2 linked regions of the Pseudosulfitobacter pseudonitzschiae genome follow. Each later gene encodes a partner of the first gene's protein in a complex. Links are inferred from orthologs where the notes say so. Each region holds a gene or a part of one and is shown on either strand. Other genes may lie near its edges. The genes, in order: SULPSESMR1_RS14955 and xseA.

Evidence for each region.
Region 2: the proteins of SULPSESMR1_RS14955 (region 1) and xseA are in contact, whole or in part, in a cryo-EM structure (PDB 8TXR), measured with the Escherichia coli proteins. The link is inferred for Pseudosulfitobacter pseudonitzschiae from one-to-one orthologs.

Annotation. Positions count from the first base shown.
Region 1 is NZ_CP022415.1:3,030,100-3,033,085, forward strand. The notes cover bases 5-2,667. They hold SULPSESMR1_RS14955 (exodeoxyribonuclease VII small subunit), read left to right. Parts: upstream 5-1,046; coding sequence 1,047-1,289; downstream 1,290-2,667. Other genes in these bases: SULPSESMR1_RS14945 (MarR family winged helix-turn-helix transcriptional regulator), read left to right, coding at 5-264; SULPSESMR1_RS14950 (response regulator), read left to right, coding at 261-962; SULPSESMR1_RS14960 (polyprenyl synthetase family protein), read left to right, coding at 1,294-2,154; dxs (1-deoxy-D-xylulose-5-phosphate synthase), read left to right, coding at 2,168-2,667. Also shown: more of SULPSESMR1_RS14945, read left to right, coding at 1-4; more of dxs, read left to right, coding at 2,668-2,986. UniProt on the Escherichia coli protein: Bidirectionally degrades single-stranded DNA into large acid-insoluble oligonucleotides, which are then degraded further into small acid-soluble oligonucleotides.
Region 2 is NZ_CP022415.1:869,209-872,425, reverse strand. What follows is about bases 169-3,062. They hold xseA (exodeoxyribonuclease VII large subunit), read right to left. Parts: upstream 2,441-3,062; coding sequence 896-2,440; downstream 169-895. Other genes in these bases: purD (phosphoribosylamine--glycine ligase), read left to right, coding at 2,518-3,062; SULPSESMR1_RS04155 (cyclase family protein), read left to right, coding at 169-883. In the rest of the region: more of SULPSESMR1_RS04155, read left to right, coding at 1-168; more of purD, read left to right, coding at 3,063-3,217. UniProt on the Escherichia coli protein: Bidirectionally degrades single-stranded DNA into large acid-insoluble oligonucleotides, which are then degraded further into small acid-soluble oligonucleotides.

The sequences.
Region 1 (2,986 bases):
AACCGCGTGCTGCGCACCCTGATTGCAGACGGGCTGGTCGAAAGCCGGGTGGGCCAGAACGACAAACGCGAACGCCACCTGTATCTGACAGAGGCGGGTCGTGCGCTGGAACAGCAACTGTCCGACGCCCAACGCGCCCGTATGCGCGCAGCTTTTCGCGAAGCCGGGCCAGACGCCGTCGGAGGGTTCCGCCGCGTGCTTGAAGCGATGATGGACCCCGAAATGCGGCGCGCTTATGCCCGCCTGAAGGAAAACGGCGCATGAGCGATTTTGACGCCCACCTGCTGGTCGTAGATGACGACGAACGCATCCGCACACTGTTGCAGAAATTCCTGATCCGGAACGGCTTTCTGGTGACCGCCGCCCGCGACGCCCAGCACGCACGGCGCATCCTGACGGGGCTGGACTTCGACATGATCATTCTTGATGTGATGATGCCCGGTGAAGACGGTCTTAGCCTGTGCCGGTCATTGCGCGAAACCAAAACCACGCCAATCCTGCTGCTGACTGCGCGCGGTGAAACAGATGCCCGCATCGAAGGATTTGAAGCCGGTGCCGACGATTACCTGCCCAAACCGTTCGAGCCAAAAGAACTGCTGCTGCGCATCAATGCCGTACTGCGGCGTATGCCCGACACCCCAGCCGAAGACAGCATGCCCAAAATCCTGCATCTGGGCGACATCCGCTATGACCTTGAACGCGGCGAGATGTGGCAGGGTCAGGACATTGTGCGTCTGACCGGCACCGAAATGCTGTTGATGAAGATATTTTCTGCACAACCCGGCAACCCGATCAGCCGCGCCAAACTGGTCGAGGAACTGGGTCGCGACCGTGGCCAGGCACAAGAACGCGCGGTTGATGTACAAATCACCCGTCTGCGTCGCAAAATCGAAAGTGACCCCAAACAACCCCGTTACCTGCAAACAGTGCGCGGCGCAGGCTATATGCTGGCACCGGACTAACTGCGCAAAAACTGCGGCTTGTCCGTCTGGCATCGGGTCGCGAACGCCGCTATGCTGCACACGAAGTAGCAAGAGGCGCCGCGCATGACCGAGACACCCGTGAACGAGATGAGCTTTGAGCAAGCGATGGCCGAACTGGAACAGGTTCTGGGCCAGCTTGAACGCGGCGATGTGGCACTGGACGAGTCGATTACGCTTTATGAACGCGGGGCAGCTCTGAAAGCGCGCTGCGAGGCCAAGCTGAAAGAAGCCGAGGAAAAAGTCGCCGCCATCACGCTGGACAGCGACGGCAACCCCACCGGCACTGCGCCCGTCGACATTCAGTAGGTCGATGTTTTCCGCCCGGCTGGCACAGGCCGCAACGCAGATCCAATCGCAGTTCGACACCGTTTTGGGCGGTTTGGATGATGTGCCCGTAACCCACGCGATGGCCCATGCCACCAAGGGTGGCAAGCGGCTGCGCGGGTTTCTGGTGCTGGAATCGGCGCGGCTGCACGGGCTGGACCCTGCCGCCGCTCTCTGGCCCGCCACCGGCATCGAGGCGATGCACGCCTATTCGCTGGTCCACGACGATCTGCCCTGTATGGACGATGACGATCTGCGACGGGGCCAGCCCACAGTTCATGTCAAATGGAATGAGGCCACCGCCATGCTGGCCGGTGATGCGCTCCATGCGCTCAGCTTTGAATTGGTCACGCACAGCGACGTCGGCCCTGCGCGCGCCGATCTCGCGCACACACTGGCACTGGCCGCCGGGCAAAGGGGCATGGTGCTGGGGCAAGCTTTGGACATTGCCGCCGAAACTGCCGATACGCCGCTGACACTGGACCAGATCGAATACCTGCAACGCGGCAAAACAGGTGCCTTGATCGAATGGTCAGCCTGTGCCGGCGCCCGTATGGCAGGGGACGATACGGCACCCTTGCGCCATTATGCCCAAGCGATGGGGCTGGCGTTCCAGATTGCCGATGATGTTCTGGACGTGACCGGCGATGCCAATACCGTTGGCAAGGCAACGCGCAAAGACGCGGATGCTGGCAAAGCCACCTTCGTGTCTCTGCTGGGTCTCGACGGGGCGAAACAGCGCGCGGCTGATCTCGTGCAATCGGCCTGCGACGCCCTAGATGTATATGGACCGGATGCCGACGTGCTGCGCGAAACCGCCGCATTTGTCATTCGCCGCGAGAAATGACAGAAGGCCGCACATGACGGACCGCCCCGACACCCCTTTGCTGGATACGATCCGGCGCCCCGCTGACATGAAACACCTCAGCGATGCCCAGCTGCATCAGCTGGCTGGTGAACTGCGCGACGAAACCGTGGCTGCGGTGTCGGTCACCGGCGGACATCTGGGCGCAGGTCTGGGTGTGGTTGAATTGACCGTGGCCCTGCACGCTGTTTTCGACACGCCGCGCGACAAGATCGTGTGGGACGTGGGGCACCAGTGCTATCCACACAAAATCCTGACCGAACGCCGCGACCGTATCCGCACGCTGCGCCAAAAGGACGGCCTGTCGGGTTTCACCAAACGCAGCGAATCCCCATATGATCCATTTGGTGCGGCCCATTCCAGCACCTCGATCAGTGCCGCGCTCGGCTTTGCCGTGGCGCGTGATCTGGGTGGCGTGACACCCGAAGGGCTGGGCGACGCGATTGCCGTGATCGGTGACGGCAGCATGAGCGCTGGCATGGCCTATGAGGCCATGAACAACGCGGGTGATCTGGGCAAACGTCTGATTGTCATCCTGAACGACAACGAAATGTCCATTGCCCCGCCTGTGGGCGCGATGTCGTCCTATCTGTCCCGTCTGTACGCCGAAGAACCGTTTCAGGATCTCAAGGCCGCCGCCAAAGGGGCTGTCAGCCTGCTGCCGCCGCCCTTTCGTGAAGGTGCGCGTCGGGCCAAGGATATCCTCAAGGGCATGGCCGTGGGCGGCACCCTGTTTGAACAGCTTGGGTTTTCCTATCTCGGGCCGATCGACGGGCACGACATGGACCAGTTGCTGCCCGTTCTGCGCACGGTC
Region 2 (3,217 bases), 2.2 Mb from region 1 along the record:
GCTGGATTATCCCGGTGGCAGCGGGTTGAACCCGCGTCGCAAGCCGCCTGTGGTCCGCCCGACGCTGCGCGAGGGGGCGGTGAACTTTAACGCAACCATCCCCGGCGCATCGGATGTTTTGTGTGATGATCTGGCGATCTTGCACCTGCAATATTCGACGCAGTGGGATGCGCTGTGCCATGTGGGTGGGCAGTTCGACACGACGGGCGACGGCAACACCCGCAAGGTGTTTTACAACGGTTACCGCGCAGGCGAAGACATCATCGGCCCCGACGCGATGGACGATGCCGGTGTCGGGCCCAACATGAAGCCGCACAGCACATCACAGGCAACCGCATTGGGCATCGAAAACGCGGCTGCCCACGGCATTCAGGGGCGCGGCGTGATGGTTGATTTGCGCGCACACTTTGGCGACGATCGCACGTTGGTGAATTACGACATGCTGATGCGCGTGATGGAGGCCGATGGCGTGCGCGTGGAACAAGGCGACATGCTGGTGCTGCACACCGGCTTTGCCCAAGTGATTCTGGACATGAACAAAGATCCCGATGAGGATCGCCTGCACAACGCCTGCGCGGTATTGGACGGGCGCGACGCGCGGCTGTTGCAATGGATCACCGACAGCGGCGTCGCCGCCATTGCCGCCGACAACTATGCGGTCGAGGGCTATCCGGCGACACCGGGTGAGGGCTGTTGTTCCACCCTGCCCCTGCACGAGCATTGCCTGTTCAAGAACGGCATCATGCTGGGCGAGCTGTGGCACCTGACGCCGCTGGCCGACTGGTTGCGGGCCAACGGGCGGTCACGGTTTCTGATCACGGCACCGCCTTTGCGGTTGCCCGCGGCAGTTGGGTCTCCGGTGACGCCGGTGGCGACGGTCTAGAGGGTTTCACCTCTAGAACAGCGATCCCTGATCGGGTGCCTTGGCGGTGGACTTTTTCGGGGCAGCCGCCTTGCCACCGACCACCAGTTTGCCATCGGCAAATTCGATCTCAAGGATGGACGATTTCTTTGCCCGCGCCTTGGTTGTCACAACATCGCCGTCGCCGCGCACCACCGCATAGCCGCGCGCCAAGGTCGCCTTGTAGCTAAGCGTTTCGCGCAGCCGGTCCATCGCGTCGATCTTGCGGCGCAGGGTTTCGGTCTGGCCATGCCCTGCGCGCACGATGCCAGCGGTCAGGCGGTCCAGATCGCGCCGCGCCGTGGCGGTTTGCGCCGTCATGGCGGCAGGATCGAAACGACCCGTGCGCGTGGTGAAACGTTCCGATTTTGCCGCGACCGCACGGCTCAGCGCTGGTGCCAGACGCGCCGACAGCTTGTCCAGATCACGCCGTGCGGCCATGACGCTGCGGCGCAGGGTGGCAGGGCGCAGGCTGCCCGACGCTTCGGACAGCTTGACCTTGCGCCGCTGCACTCCGGCAATCAGCGCAGGGCCCAGACGGTCGCCCAGCACATCCAGCCGCTGTCGCGGACTTTCCACCAGTGTTTCGGGGCGGGGCAGCGCACGGCCCAGATCGCTCAGCCGCTGACGGCGACGGATCAGCGTGGTCGACAGTGCCTGCGACATTCGCGCGCCCTGCCCGCCCAGCCAAGCGAGCAACTCGTGGCGCACTGGGACGGCCAGTTCCGCCGCTGCCGTGGGCGTCGGCGCACGTTTGTCGGACACAAAGTCGATCAGCGTGGTGTCGGTCTCGTGGCCAACCGCCGAGATCAGCGGAATATCGGATGCAGCCGCCGCGCGCGCGACGATCTCTTCGTTGAACCCCCACAGGTCTTCCACACTGCCCCCGCCGCGTGCCACTATCAGCAGATCGGGCCGTGGCAGCGATCCGCCAGGCGTCATCGCGTTGAACCCCTCGATGGCGCGGGTCACCTCGGGTGCACAGCGTTCACCCTGTACAGCCACCGGCCAGATCAGCACCTTGCGCGGAAAGCGGTCGCGCAGACGATGCAGAATATCACGGATCACCGCCCCCGACGGCGACGTGACCACGCCGATGATGTCGGGCAAATAGGGCAAGGGCCGCTTGCGGTCCTGATCAAACAGCCCCTCGGCTTGCAACATTCCCTTGCGTTTTTCCAGCAGCGCCATCAGCGCGCCCATGCCCGCCGGTTTGATATCTTCGATAACGATCTGGTATTTCGACTGCCCGCCAAAGGTGGTGATACGCCCCGTGGCGATCACCTCCATCCCCTCTTCGGGCTGGGTTTGCAGACGGCTGGCCACACCTTTCCACATCACACCGGAAATCACGCTGCGGTCATCCTTGAGGTCCAGATAGACATGCCCCGAACGCGGACGCGACACGCGGCCCACCTCGCCACGGATGCGCACATGGCCGAATTCGCCCTCGATCACCCGTTTGATAGCCCCGGAAAGCTCGGTGACGCTGAACTCGGGAGAGTTGCCAGCCTCGGCGGGGTCGTCGATCAGGTCCATTGGTGTGCCTTGCGTGCTTGTGTGGCGGGTGCGTGCAGACTAGAACGCGGGGCAACAAAGGCCAAGGAGTGTGCGCCATGAATATTCTGATCCTCGGCAGTGGTGGCCGCGAACACGCTCTGGCATGGGCGGTGGTGCAAAACCCCAAATGTGACAGACTGATCGTTGCCCCCGGCAATGCGGGCATCGAATCTATGGCGGAATGCGCGTCACTGGATATCGAAGACGGTGGTGCGGTGGTGGCACTGGTCGAGGAAGAATCGATTGATTTCGTCATTGTCGGCCCCGAAGCGCCACTGGCCAAAGGAGTGGCTGACCGTCTGCGCGACGCAGGGGTACTGGTCTTTGGCCCAAGTGCAGCCGCAGCGCAGTTGGAAGCGTCCAAAGCCTTTACCAAAGAGATTTGCGATGCCTGCGGGGCCAACACGGCCGCCTACGGCCACTTCACCGATGCGGCATCGGCCCGCGCCTATGTGCAGCAGCAAGGCGCGCCGATCGTGGTCAAGGCCGACGGACTGGCCGCAGGCAAAGGTGTGATCATCGCCGAAACCGTGGCCGAGGCAGAAGCCGCGATTAACGATATGTTCGGTGGTGCCTTTGGTGGTGCGGGCGCGGAAGTGGTGATCGAAGAATTCATGGATGGCGAAGAGGCTTCGTTCTTCGTGCTTTGCGATGGCACGGATGTGCTGCCGATGGGCACCGCCCAGGACCACAAGCGCGTCGGCGAAGGCGACACCGGCCCCAACACCGGCGGCATGGGCGCCTATTCACCCGCAC